Regions from separate parts of the Pseudoalteromonas sp. BSi20480 genome, predicted to be linked through region 1. Evidence: predicted binding sites of a transcription regulator. Region 1 holds the regulator's gene; each other region holds the start of a gene.
The links. Region 1 encodes ArgR, which controls arginine synthesis, uptake and breakdown. Its sites were predicted from a motif close to ANTGAATANNTATTCANT; they were not measured.
Positions count from the first base shown of each region.

Region 2: gltB (glutamate synthase large subunit) is a predicted target of ArgR. The motif match lies at 1,304-1,321, and genes of this name have one in related genera.
Region 3: P20480_RS15370 (2OG-Fe dioxygenase family protein) is a predicted target of ArgR. The motif match lies at 3,570-3,587, and genes of this name have one in related genera.

Region 1 covers NZ_BADX01000134.1:21,169-26,192, forward strand. Annotated here, with positions in the region: gene P20480_RS05855 (Fe(3+) ABC transporter substrate-binding protein) at 1-181, shown strand, start outside; gene P20480_RS05850 (ABC transporter permease) at 181-1,812, shown strand; partial or broken gene P20480_RS05845 (ABC transporter ATP-binding protein) at 1,813-2,861, shown strand; gene P20480_RS05840 (Dyp-type peroxidase) at 2,908-3,807, shown strand; gene argR (transcriptional regulator ArgR) at 3,804-4,271, opposite strand; gene mdh (malate dehydrogenase) at 4,496-5,024, shown strand, end outside.
Region 2 covers NZ_BADX01000154.1:12,941-17,964, forward strand. Annotated here, with positions in the region: gene P20480_RS03335 (efflux RND transporter periplasmic adaptor subunit) at 1-547, opposite strand, end outside; gene gltB (glutamate synthase large subunit) at 1,423-5,024, shown strand, end outside.
Region 3 covers NZ_BADX01000022.1:22,548-27,571, forward strand. Annotated here, with positions in the region: gene P20480_RS15380 (OmpA family protein) at 1-558, shown strand, start outside; gene acnB (bifunctional aconitate hydratase 2/2-methylisocitrate dehydratase) at 851-3,448, shown strand; gene P20480_RS15370 (2OG-Fe dioxygenase family protein) at 3,649-4,281, shown strand; gene P20480_RS15365 (cysteine desulfurase-like protein) at 4,291-5,024, shown strand, end outside.

The DNA.
Region 1 (5,024 bases):
TAAAGCGCAAAACATGTATGCATCGCTTAATATGGAATACCCAGTTAAGCCTGGTGTGCAATTATCCAGTTTGGTTGCATCATGGGGCAGCTTTAAAGAAGATAGCTTGCCACTTGATGAGATCAGTAAATATCGTCCGTTAGCGCTTAAGTTAATTGATGAGGTGAAGTTCGATCTTTAATGACTTATAAATTTAAGCTGTCTAAATGGCAGCTATTCGCGTGGTCGACAGGTTTAGTTTTGTCGGCCCCGTTGTTCTTCCTTCTTTTTGAATCGCTACAAGGCAACTCAGAGGTTTTTACTCACCTTTGGGACACTGTGCTTTGGGATTACATTTCTAATACTGTACTACTTATATTGGGTGTGTGTGCACTCAGTAGTGTTATCGCGTTGCCACTTGGTTGGCTAACTGCTTATTGTAACTTTCCCGGTAAAAAACATTTTGAATGGGCGCTCATGCTGCCCCTTGCTATGCCTACTTACATTATTGCCTACGTGTATACTGATTTACTTGATTACGCAGGACCCGTGCAAATAACTCTAAGGGAGTGGTTTGGCTGGCAATCTCCCAGTGACTATTGGTTTTTTGATATACGTACCCTGCCGGGCGCAATAGTCATGATTGCCTTGGTGCTTTACCCATACTTATTTTTAATTTTTAAAACGGCTTTGAGAGAGCAGTCTTTTAAATTGGTACAGGCAAGTCAATTAATGGGACTTTCCCCAACTAAAAGTTTTTTTAAAGTGAGTCTTGTATTATCTCGTGGTTCTATTGTTGCGGCCCTTGCGCTTATTAGTATGGAAACAATGGCCGATTTTGCAACAGTAAGTTATTTTGCTGTTAGCACGCTCACAACCGCGGTATACGATACATGGTTTGGTTATTACTCCTTGACTGCTGCTGCAAAAATATCAGGTGTCATGCTGTTACTTCTATTTTTAGCGCTTATGGCAGAGCGCTTTAGTCGTCGTAATCAAGCTGTATTTGAACGCCAATCGGGCGTAAATAGTGAAGCACTTTATATTTTAAAGGGAAAGTCGGCTTGGTTAGCAACGGCATTTTGTGGCACGGTTTTACTTGTATCTTTTGTGATCCCGATTGCAGTACTACTTAATTACGCCATTACCTACTTTGAAAAAGCATGGAGTGCTGAGTTTTTTAATTATGCGTGGCAAAGCCTAAAAGTGGCAGGCGTTGTGAGCGTAATAACAATTGCATTAGGTGTTTTTGTTGTTTTTTATCAGCGTATAGCAACACAGTCTTACCCTCTCGTTCCTGGGCGACTAGCGAGTACGGGCTATGCACTGCCTGGCACCGTATTAGCAATTGCCGTTTTATTACCTTTAACACTGTTAGAAAGTAGTATTAATAATGTATTAGAGCCTTATAATTTAGACATAGGTCTGTTACTAACAGGCAGTGTGTTTACTATTGTGATTGCTTATGTCGTTCGGTTTTATGCCATTGCTCACGGAGCGATAGAGTCGAGCTTTGTGCGTATTAGTCCATCACTTGATATGGCAAGCCAGTCTATGGGTAAAAGCCAAGGCCAAACATTGCGTTTAGTGCACCTACCTTTATTAAGAAGAGGCTTACTGACAGCTGCCTTACTCGTTTTTATTGAATGCATGAAAGAACTTCCTGCTGCGTTATTACTCAGACCATTTAACTTTGAAAGTCTAGCAACGCATGTTTTTCAGTACGTGAGTGATGAGCAGTTAGAGCTGGCTTCTATATCTGCTTTATCTATTGTTATTGTTGGATTTATCCCCTTGTATTTTATTAATCGTTCTATGGAGCAACACACTTAAATGAGTAGTTTAATTTTGCAAGGTGTCAGCTATCACTATAACGGTACAAAGGTGATCGAAAACTTAGACTTAACCGTGGGTAAAGATGAGATTGTATGCTTGCTTGGTGCCAGTGGCTGCGGTAAAACCACCACATTAAAAGCCATTGCAGGCTTAGTTGAGGCCAAGCACGGAAGTGTATTTATAGATGGCAAGCTGGTAAGTGATGGGTCAACATTTATTGCACCAGAGCACCGAAATATAGGTATGATGTTTCAAGATTACGCGTTGTTTCCTCATCTAAGCGTAGCAAATAACATTGCGTTTGGGTTAGGTAAAATGAGCCAATCCGAAAAACAACAGCGTGTGGATGAAATGCTTCAGTTAGTGCATTTGTCTGGTTGCGCAGATAGATTTCCTCACCAGCTTTCTGGTGGGCAGCAGCAACGCGTTGCGATTGCCCGTGCGTTGGCTTATAAACCAAGTTTACTACTTCTTGATGAGCCGTTTTCAAATATAGATACCCAAGTTCGTTTTGAATTAATTGCAGATATTCGCCGTATTATTAAGGCGCAACAAGTATCAGCGGTATTTGTTACCCATTCAAAAGAAGAGGCTTTTGCTTTTTCTGATACGCTTGCCATTATGGATCGCGGTAGTATTGCCCAACAAGGCACGCCAGAGCAGCTTTTTGCTGCTCCTAGGTCAAAGGTGGTTGCAGAGTTTCTAGGTCAAGGCATATACTTATCCGCAGAAGCATTAACGGCTACTGAATATAAAACACCTTTTGGCACCGTTGAGTCAGATATGCAAACGAGCTGCTATCCATGTAGTGGTGAGTTATATGTGCGACCTCACCAAATTGAACTTGTGCAAGAGTGTCAAAGTGACAAACTCAGTAAACGGGCTACAATATTAAGTCGTCGCTTTATTGGCTCTGCGTATGTTTATAAAGTTGTTATAGCCGAACAAACGCTTGAAGTTGAAGCGCAATATGGCCAATCATTTGAAATCAATGAGCAGGTTATAATAAAAATAAACCCCACACAGTGAATTTTTTTGAATCATAATTAATGTCATTCACTGTGTTTATATCTGTAAAACTGAGGAATAACAATGGCGCAAGCGCAATCTGGGATTTGTGCTGAAGCAAACCTGCATGGTTTGCATTTATTTTTTAATGTGTTTGATGGTCAAGACGAATCATTGCGCGCTAAATTAAAACAAGTAAGCGCAATCGAAGAAGAGTTTAATGATCAGTTTTCAGAGTCGATGTTGTCGTGCGTTGTTGCCATTGGCGCCCAATATTGGCCTCATATTCTTCCTGAGTATATTCCTAGTGAGTTGCAAAGCTTTCCTAATATAAATCATCCAGATCACCAAATGAGTGTTCAGCCGTGCGACTTGTTTGTGCAGGTGCGTTCAGACAGAGAAGACGTAAACCACTTATTTGCATTGCAAGTTTTAAAGCTTTTTGCACCTGATGTAGAGCTGGTGGAGCAAATACGTAACTTTCGTTTTTTAGATGGCCGAGATTTTAATGGTTTTATTTATGGTGGTGATATGCCACATGGAAGAAAAAAGCGTTCAACTGCTTTAATTAATAAACCTGGTTGTTTTGAAGATCAGGGAAGTTATATTCATGTTCAGCGCTATAAACACGACTTAACTGTTTGGCAGCACTTATCGCTCAGTGAGCAAGAGCAAATTATGGGCCGTACACGACTTGATAATACGCTTATAACCCCAGCATTAAATACCAGTCATGCCACGCGTAGTGAGTTAAAAGATGAAGAGGGGCAACCCCTTTTGTTGAATCAAAGCATGCCTTATGGCGATGTTTATGAGCAAGGTATGTTATGCATAAGCTGCGCAAGTACTGGTACTGCATTTGAGGCTGTATTAAATAGCCGTTTAGGAGAGGGGGAGTGTTACGATCATTGGCTTGATTTTACTCAAGCCGATATGGGGTCAGCTTTTTTTGCCCCCTCAGTTGGGTTTTTAAAGCAAATTTAAACCGTATCAAACAAAATACGTACACGTTCAAGTGTGACATCTATTTCAGAAATTTTTGCTGGAGCAATAAATATAGTATCGTCTCCGGCAATAGTACCTAATACACCATCGGCCTTTCCTAACGAGTCAAGTAAGCGGGCAATAAGCTGCGCAGCGCCTGGGCTGGTGCGAATAATGATCATCATTTCATTATGCATAATATCAATGACTAACTGGCGTAATGGGCTTTTAGCTGTCGGCACTCCCATTTCAGCGGGTAGGCAGTAAACCATTTCTTGTTTAGCGTTGCGGGTTCGCACAGCACCAAACTTACTTAACATGCGTGACACTTTACTCTGGCTTATATTGTCAAAGCCTTGCTCTTTAAGCGCATCAACTATCTCGCCCTGAGAGCCAAAGTTTTCTTCTTTTAAAAGTGATTTAAACGCTTTTACCAATGCTTCTTGTTTATCTTGAGGTTGCATAGTCTTTATTCATTATTGTTATTTATGCTGTAAATACTACACAAAAATGAATAATTATGCAGCAGTTGTTTAGTCAACTTGACAGTTTGATGCGATAAACCACCAAAGTTTACAACTATGGTCGAAAATATCGCAAAATAGGCCCGATAAATTTGTTTTTAGGCGCTAATTTCATTATCTTAAGGGCCACAAGTATTTCCTACCTCAAATGACGGAGAATTCCAATGAAAGTTGCTGTATTAGGTGCTGCAGGCGGTATCGGTCAAGCATTGTCTTTACTATTAAAAACAGGCTTACCAGCTGGTTCTGAATTATCACTTTACGATGTTGCACCAGTTGTACCAGGTGTTGCTGTTGACCTATCACACATCCCAACTGATGTTAAAGTAGCAGGTTTTGGCGCAGACGATTTAAACAAAGCGCTTGACGGTGCTGATATTGTTTTAATCCCAGCGGGTATGCCACGTAAACCAGGTATGGATCGTGCAGATTTATTTAACGTAAATGCCGGTATCATTAAAACACTAGCTGAAGGCATTGTAGCTAGTTGTCCTAAAGCACTTGTGGGTATCATTACGAACCCAGTAAACGGCACAGTACCGATTGTTGCTGAAGTGTTCAAAAAAGCAGGCACATACGATGCAAGCCGTGTATTTGGTATTACTACGCTTGACGTGATTCGTTCAGAAGCATTTGTTGCTGAACTTAAAGGCGTAGACGTTGCTACAGTTAAAGTACCAGTAATTGGTGGTC
Region 2 (5,024 bases), on a different contig from region 1:
TTTCAAGGTCTATTTGGCTTATTAAATGCTTTTTAATTGATAGTTTTGCGCGACGATCTTCTCTTTGTGCTGCGTTTAATTCTACACTTGCCATATCGAGTGTTTTTGTAAGGGTTAAAGTGTCTCTTCTTGATTGTAGGTGTTGCCTTTTAAGTTCACCCTCTAAGCGTTGTAATACGGATTGTTGTTGTTTTAATTCATTGGTAAGTTCAGGGCTATGAAGAACAGCAAGCTCGTCGCCTTTGGTAACTGTATCGCCAGCTTTAACGTGCAAGCTTACAAAGCCTCTCTCTGGGCTGTAGATATGTGGCGCATTGGCGGCAACAATTTTTCCACTTGCGGCTACATCGCGAACAAGCGTTTTAATTTCTACTTTTGCTATTTGCACCTTTTCTTGGCTAAATGATTTAGTTGCATCCGAGCCTGACATAACTCCATAAGTAGCAGCAATAATAAGTAACAACACAGCGATAATTAAAAGAAAACGTTTTTTATGGTTTGCGAGTGTTTTAACTTGTATGTCTTGAGCACTGGTATCTTTAATCATTATTCAACCCTAACTAAATGAATTTATATTTTTTTCAAACATGACATAAAGTAGTGCTGCAAAAATGGCGGCTAGTGGCGAGAGTAAAAATAAGCTTAAAGTGAACATAATTCTTCCAAATAATAATTACTAAATTACACTATACGATTAGCATGCCAAAATTTAACCTATTGATATTAATATACTTAATAATTTATTTATTAAAGTAATATGTCCGCGGACACTTTATGTGTCCGCTTCGGACACATAAAAAGCAATATATAAAGAGTAAATACTGCGTTGCGGGTACAAGAAAACCAATAACGTCGCAACTACAGTGAACTCAAAGTGTAAGTGTATTTTAAAGCTAAGCTACTCAGGCGATTAAATAGCGGGGTGACATTTAAGCTTTGACTGGTTTTATTTTTCTATTTACGAATAATTAATCAAAGTAATGAGTGGTTAAATTACAGTTTTTAAGCTGAATGAAGAATAAGGAACATAATTCTACCTGTATTTATCCCTTTTATAATTCGTTAATGAAAAGGGGTAATATTATTTGCATAATCCCCACATTTTATAAATTCCTATAATTGAATATTTATTCACTAATATTTAGGTTTACGTTTACGTAAACTGCGTTTTGATTTAGAGCTATTTTTACAAAATGTTAAACTTGACACCAGTGTCATGAAAAAATAACGATGAAAACACCGCTAAATGTTAATAAAAATGATAAAAAAGAAATCTTGCTATGAAGTGAGAAATATTCAAGAATGTGAATATGTATTCAAATTACTGTTGACTCTATTTGATATAGAGGCTAGTTTTGACCGGCTGTTAGCAAATCGTCGAGCAGTTCATTAACGCTAACAGTGAAGCAAGGGGAGGGGTCTATGTTATACGACTCGAAATTAGAGAAAGAAAATTGTGGCTTTGGCTTAATTGCCCAAGTTAATGGTCAGGCTAGTCACCGGCTTATTCGTACTGCTATTACTGGGTTGGATCGTATGCAACACCGTGGCGGTATTTCTGCTGATGGTAAAACAGGCGATGGCTGTGGTTTGCTTTTGCAAAAACCAGATAGTTTTTTCCGTGCTATTGCAAGTGAGCATAACTGGCACCTTGGTAAAAACTATGCAGTAGGCATGATCTTTTTAAATTCAGATCCTGTTTTAGCACAAGCTGCAAAGGAAATTCTTAGCGAAGAATTAGAAAAAGAAACGCTAAATATTTTAGGCTGGCGCGAAGTGCCTACCGACCCATCAATGCTGGGTCCAATTGCTGTGCAGCAATTACCGGGCTTTGAGCAAATTTTTGTAAGCGCACCTGAAGGTTGGCGTTCAAAAGATTTAGAACGTCGCTTATACGTAGCGCGCCGTCGTGCTGAAAAACGTTTAGCAGACGATGAATCATTTTACATTGCAAGTTTATCTGGATTAGTGACTATCTATAAAGGCCTTATGATGCCTGCAGATTTGCCTAATTTTTATTTAGACTTAGCTGACATTCGTATGACCAGCGCAATTTGTGTTTTCCATCAGCGCTTTTCAACAAACACACAGCCTCGTTGGCCACTTGCTCAGCCTTTCCGTTATTTAGCGCATAATGGTGAAATTAACACCATTGAGGGTAACCGTCAGTGGGCTCGTGCTCGCTCGTATAAATTTTCGTCTCCACTTATTCCAGATTTACAAAGCGCAGCGCCGTTTGTTAATGAAACAGGCTCAGATTCGTCAAGCCTCGATAACATGCTAGAGCTATTTTTAGCCGGTGGCATGGATTTATTCCGTGCAATGCGCATGCTTGTGCCGCCTGCATGGCAAAAAAACCGTGCTATGGATGACGATTTACGTGCATTTTATGACTTTAACTCTATGCACATGGAGCCATGGGACGGTCCTGCGGGGATTGTTATGTCAGATGGCCGCTTTGCAGCCTGTAACTTAGACCGAAATGGTCTTCGTCCTGCGCGTTATGTAATTACACAAGATGGTTTTATTACTCTTGCTTCTGAAGTGGGCATTTGGGATTACACCGCCGATGAAGTAGTTGAAAAAGGCCGAGTGGGTCCGGGTGAGCTTTTAGTAATTGATACCAAATTGGGGAAAATTTGGCACTCAGACGAAATCGACCAAGATTTAAAATCTCGCCATCCTTATAAGTCGTGGCTTGAAGAAAATGTTAAGCGCTTGACTCCCTTTGAAGAATTAAAAGAGCAAGATGCAGGCAATCGTTCATTTGACGATGAAACGTTAGCTAAATATCAAAAAATGTTTGGTTATACCAATGAAGAGTTGGATAGCGTTATTCGTGTAATGGGTGAAAACGGGCAAGAAGCGACTGGCTCAATGGGTGATGACACTCCGTTTGCTGTGTTAAGCGAAGGGCATCGTTCACTATACGATTATTTCCGTCAAAAGTTTGCACAAGTCACTAACCCGCCAATTGATCCTCTTCGCGAAAACCATGTTATGTCTTTGGCTACGTGTATTGGTAGCGAACAAAATGTGTTTAATGAAACAACAGGGCACGCTAAGCGCTTACAGTTCGATACACCTATTTTAATGTATGCAGACATGCAGCAGCTACTAAATGCAGATGAAGCGCATTACAGCTATTGTAAAATTGATATTACTTACACTGTTGAAGAAGGCTTAGAAAACGCAGTTAAACGCATTTGCGATAAAGCAAAAGAGAAAGCAGCTGCTGGCTCTATCATGCTTATTTTAACTGATCGTAATTTTGACGATGTAAACCTACCTATCCCTGCGGCTATGGCTGTAGGTGCAGTGCAAAAGTGTTTGGTTGATAACAATTTACGCTGTGAATCAAACATCATTATTGAAACGGGTAGCGTAAGAGACCCTCATCAATTTGCAGTGTTACTTGGTTTTGGCGCAACAGCTATTTACCCATACCTAGCGTATGAGTCGTTAGTTGCGATGAGTGACAGTAAAATCATCGATAAATCTTACTGCGAGGTAACCCTTGCTTATCGTAAAGCAGTAAACAAAGGCTTATACAAAATAATGTCTAAAATGGGCATTAGTACAGTCGCTTCTTACCGCTGCTCAATGTTATTTGAGGCGGTGGGTTTATCAGATGCTGTTGTTGATATGTGTTTTAAAGGTGTGGCTAGCCGCATTAAAGGCGCATGTTTTACAGACTTTGATGACGATCAACAAAGCTTACACAAGCTTGCTTTAAGTAAGCGTAAGTTACTTAGCCATGGTGGTTTATTTAAATACGTACATGGTGGTGAATACCATGCATACAACCCAGATGTGATCCAAACACTGCAGGTAGCAGTTCGCTCTGGTGAATACAGAGATTACAACGAGTATGCAAAGCTTGTTAACAATCGCCCTATTTCAACATTACGCGATATGCTGGCTCTTAAATTACCAGAAAATGGAATTAGTATTGATGATGTAGAGCCTGCAGAAGCGCTTTACAAACGCTTTGACTCAGCTGCGATGAGTATTGGTGCTTTATCGCCAGAGGCACATGAAGCACTCGCAATTGCAATGAATCGCCTAGGTGGTTGTTCAAATTCAGGTGAAGGTGGTGAAGATAAACTTCGTTACGGCACAGAGAAAAACTCACGTATTAAGCAAGTTGCCTCAGGTCGATTTGGTGTTACACCGCATTATTTACGTAGCGCAGATGTAATTCAAATTAAAGTAGCGCAGGGTGCAAAACCAGGTGAAGGCGGGCAACTTCCGGGTGAAAAAGTAACACCTTACATTGCTAAGCTTCGCTATTCGGTACCTGGCGTGACGTTAATTTCACCGCCACCACATCATGATATTTATTCTATTGAGGATCTTGCTCAGCTAATTTTCGATTTAAAGCAAGTAAATCCAAAAGCACTTGTATCAGTAAAACTAGTGTCGGAACCGGGTGTTGGCACGATAGCAACGGGTGTAGCTAAAGCATATGCTGATTTAATTACTATATCTGGCTACGACGGCGGCACAGGCGCAAGTCCGCTTACATCTGTAAAGTATGCAGGCAGCCCATGGGAATTAGGCTTAGCTGAAACACAACAAGCCCTTGTAGAAAATGGTCTTCGCCACCGCATTCGTTTGCAAACAGATGGTGGTTTAAAAACAGGTTTAGATATTATTAAAGCCGCTATTTTAGGTGCTGAAAGCTTTGGTTTTGGTACGGGCCCTATGGTGGCATTAGGGTGTAAATACTTACGTATTTGTCATTTAAATAACTGTGCAACCGGTGTTGCAACCCAAGACGAAACACTTCGTCAAAAGCATTACCATGGCTTACCTGAAATGGCGATGAACTACTTTAAGTTTATTGCACAAGAAGCGCGTGAAATCATGGCAAGCTTAGGTGTTGCAAACTTAACAGACCTAATTGGTCGTCTTGATTTACTTGAAGCAATTGAGGGCAAAACAGCCAAACAGAAAAAGATAGATTTATCTTCTGTTATTGCGCAGCCAAACAATCCAACAGGCGAAACGTTATTTTGTAG
Region 3 (5,024 bases), on a different contig from region 1:
TTAGGTATTAACTATTTCTTTGGACAAAACACTATGCCTGCTGAGCCGGTACAGCCTGCGCCAGAGGTTGTTGAAGTTATGGTTGAGCCAGTAGACAGCGACAATGATAATATTTTAGATGCTGATGACAAGTGTCCTAATACACCAATGACAGATGCTGTTGATGGTACTGGTTGTACTTTATATGAAGATAAAGAAGTAACTGTGAGCTTATTAGTAACGTTCCCTAACGACAAAGCTGCTGTATCACAGCGTTACTTAGACGACATCGATCAAGTTGCATCTTTCTTAAAAGATTACCCAGATACAACAGTGCTTTTAGAAGGTCATACTTCAGCAGTAGGTAAAGCGACTTACAACAAAATGCTATCTAAAAAGCGTGCTGATTCGGTAGCTAAGCAATTAATAGCTGACGGTATTGCATCTGACCGCATTACTACGGTAGGTTTAGGTGAAGAGCGCCTTAAAAATGAAGCTAACACAGCCGCTGCACACGCAGAGAATCGTCGTGTTGAAGCGCACATCAAAACAATCAAAACAGTAAAAGTTTTACGTTAATAGATTATTTTGATTATAAAAACCCAGCTTATGCTGGGTTTTTTTATGGCCGCTATTTATGCTTGTCTACCTAAATAGTAATGATTATTACTTAACAAGTATTCATGGAAATAGAATTTCCCGTAACTACTATTCATAGTGTTTATAGTCGGTATAATCAGTTGTGTAACTGGATGGATTTTCATCTATCTATAAAAGCTTTATAATTACGCGTTAGAATACTATAAGTATTGGGTAACAAGTGCGCATGAAGCGCTACCGAATACTTTCACGTCACCAAGAGGGCAATATTGTGCTACAAGAATATCGTAAACACGTAGAAGAACGTGCCGCGTTAGGTATCGTACCAGCGCCATTAGATGCTCAGCAAACTGCTGATCTTATTGAATTAATAAAAACCCCACCGGCAGGTGAAGAAGAATTCATTTTAGATTTATTAATCAATCGTGTACCACCAGGTGTTGATGACGCTGCTTACATCAAAGCAGGCTTCCTAGCCGCTGTTGCTAAAGGTGAAGCGACTACTTCTCTTATCTCTAAAGAAAAAGCAGCTGAATTATTAGGAACAATGCTAGGCGGATACAACATCGCGCCAATGATTGACCTACTTGATGACGAATCATTAGCGCCAATCGTAGTAAAAGGCCTTTCAAACACATTACTTATGTTTGATGCTTTCTACGACGTAGAAGAGAAAGCCAAAGCGGGCAATGCGTTTGCTAAGCAAATTATCGAATCTTGGGCTGCAGCTGAATGGTTTACAAATAAGCCAGCAGTAGCTGAAAAAATCTCTGTTACTGTATTTAAAGTAACGGGTGAAACAAACACCGATGACTTATCACCTGCACCAGATGCATGGTCACGTCCTGATATCCCACTTCATGCTTTGGCAATGCTAAAAAATGAGCGTGATGGCATAAACCCAGATAAAGCAGGTGAAGTAGGTCCTATCGTTCAGCTTGAAGAACTAAAAACTAAAGGCTTACCACTTGCTTATGTAGGTGACGTTGTAGGTACTGGTTCTTCTCGTAAGTCAGCTACTAACTCTGTGCTTTGGTTTATGGGCGATGATATCCCATTTGTACCAAATAAACGTGTTGGTGGTGTATGTTTAGGTAACAAAATTGCACCTATCTTCTTTAACACAATGGAAGATTCTGGCGCATTACCAATCGAGTTAAATGTTGACGAGTTCAACATGGGTGACCAAATCGACATCTACCCATACGAAGGTGTTGTTAAACGCCATGGTACTGATGATGTTATCTCTACTTTCGAACTTAAATCAGATGTAATCCTTGATGAAGTTCGTGCTGGTGGTCGTATTCCACTTATCATTGGTCGTGGTTTAACAGACAAAGCACGTACATCTTTAGGTTTAGGTGCTACTGATGTATTTAAAGTACCAGCAGTGACTGAAGAGTCAGACAAAGGCTTTACACTAGCGCAAAAAATGGTTGGTAAAGCATGTAACGTAGCCGGTATTCGCCCAGGCCAATACTGTGAGCCTAAAATGACTACTGTAGGTTCGCAAGATACTACTGGTCCTATGACACGTGATGAACTTAAAGACTTAGCATGTTTAGGTTTCTCTGCAGATTTAACAATGCAGTCATTCTGTCATACCTCTGCTTACCCTAAACCAATTGACGTAAACACGCACCATACGCTTCCTGATTTCATAATGAACCGTGGCGGTGTTTCACTTCGTCCAGGTGATGGTGTAATTCACTCGTGGTTAAACCGTATGTTATTACCAGATACCGTAGGTACTGGTGGTGATTCACATACTCGTTTCCCATTAGGTATTTCGTTCCCAGCGGGTTCAGGTGCAGTAGCATTCGCAGCAGCAACAGGTGTTATGCCACTTGATATGCCTGAGTCTATTTTGGTTCGCTTTAAAGGTGAAATGCAGCCAGGTATCACATTACGTGATCTTGTTCATGCAATTCCTTACTACGGTATCAAAGAAGGCTTATTAACGGTTGAGAAGAAAGGTAAAATCAACGAATTCTCTGGCCGTGTACTAGAAATTGAAGGTGTTGAGCACTTAACTGTTGAGCAAGCATTTGAACTATCAGATGCATCAGCAGAACGTTCAGCTGCAGGTTGTACTGTTAAGCTTTCTAAAGAGTCTATCTCTGAGTACCTTGAGTCTAACATTGTTATGCTTAAGTGGATGATCTCTGAAGGTTACGGCGATGTTCGTACAATCGAGCGTCGTATTACTGCAATGCAAGATTGGTTGGCTAACCCAGAACTTATGGAAGCTGACGCGGATGCAGAATACAAGCACGTACTTGAAATCGACCTAGCTGATATTAAAGAGCCGGTACTTTGTGCTCCGAATGACCCAGATGATGCGCGTTTACTATCTGACGTTACAGGCGAGAAAATCGATGAAGTATTTATCGGTTCTTGTATGACTAATATTGGTCATTTCCGTGCCGCAGGTAAATTATTAGATGGCTTTACTGGTCGTATTCCAACACAACTTTGGGTTGCTCCACCAACGAAGATGGATAAAGACCAACTTACAGACGAAGGTTACTACGGTATCTTTGGTCGTGTAGGTGCACGTATTGAAACTCCAGGGTGTTCACTGTGTATGGGTAACCAAGCACGCGTTGCAGATAAAGCAACGGTTGTTTCTACCTCAACACGTAACTTCCCTAACCGTTTAGGTACAGGCGCAAACGTATTCTTAGCATCAGCAGAACTTGCTGCAGTGGCGGCAATTTTAGGTAAATTACCTACTCCGGCTGAGTACCAGGAATATGCAGCGAAAATCAATGCAACGGCAGCAGATACTTACCGTTACTTGAACTTCCACCGTATGCCTCAGTACACTAAAAAAGCAGACAACGTAATTATTCAGCAAGCTGTTTAATTTATAGAGTTTGAATAAAAAACCCGCTTCGGCGGGTTTTTTTATTGTTTAAATATAATTTAGATTATTCATGCTTTAATAGCCTTATACTGAATTAAAATTAAGTATTTTTCACATTTAAGTTGGATAATAAAGCAATAATTCCTCGCAACATGCATTAAAATCTCTTTTAATATTCTCATTATTTTAGGCGAGATTTCATGACTGCATTAAACAACCAGAATTTACTGCAACTTCGTTTTATTAACCAAGCAAATATTGATTTGGTTAAGCCTTCTTTTGATAACCTACCTGCAAATCCATATGCAGATGGCGAATTTCGTAAGCGTCGTTATTCAGTAATTAAATTTCAAAATGGTAAGCTAAAATTGCAAGCTGCCAAAGCATTTGTTCAAGACGATTCGATTAATACGTTTCAAGGTAACGTTGAACGTACTTACGAAAATTTAGAGCAAAGCCTACTTGAATCAGATGGCATGAAAAGTATTGTCAGTGAGTTTTGCCAGCTTACCGGTATTGATGAAGATCGCGATATTGAAATACATCAATTTAGAATGTTAGCCATTGATAGCGATACGCCAGCAGCGCCTGAAGGCGTGCATCAAGATGGTTTTGATCATGTATGTATATGCGGTGTTTCGCACGAAAACTTAGAAGGTGGCGAGTTACTTGTATACGAAAACAAACAAGCTGAGCCATGTTTCAAAATGGAAATTAAAGACGGCATGTTTGCGCTAATAAACGACCGTCAAGTGTGGCATAACGCCACACCAATGAACAAAGTTGATGCCAGCAAACCAGGTTACCTGGATTGCTTTGTACTTACCTCTTAAGGAATGCTCATGAATATAGCGCAATTACGTGAGCAGTTTCCGGCATTAATGCAAAGTGTTGATGGTAAATCGCCGATATTTTTAGACGGCCCTGGTGGCTCTCAAGTGCCGCAGTCAGTGCTTAATGCAATGTCTGCTTATTTAGGACACTACAATTCAAACCTAGGTGGTGCGTTTTTTTCAAGCGATAAAACTGTTGAGCTAATGGCAAATGCACGCCAAGCTGCAGCAGATTTACTTAATGCGCAAAGTGCTCAAAATATTGTGTTTGGCCCAAACATGACAAGCCTTACCTTTAGCTTTAGCCGAGCTATTTCGCGCGATTGGCAAGCCGGTGATGAGATCATTGTAACTAACGCCGATCACTTCTCAAACGTGTCATCATGGCAGCAAGCCGCAGAAGATAAAGGCGTTAAGGTTAATACTGCCTTGATTAATGAAGCCGATTGCAGCCTAGATATGACGCAGTTTGAAAGCTTATTAAACAGCAAGACTAAGTTGGTGGCTGTTACCTATGCTTCAAATACTACAGGCTCAATTAACGATATTGAACGCATTATAGAGCTAGCTCATGCTGTAGGCGCTCTTGTGTATGTTGATGCGGTACATTATGCGCCGCACGAGCTTATTGATGTACAAGCCCTTGATTGCGACTTTTTAGCCTGCTCAGCGTATAAGTTTTTTGGCCCACACTTAGGGATGGTGTACGGTAAAAAAGAGCATCTTGAAGGTTTTACGCCTTA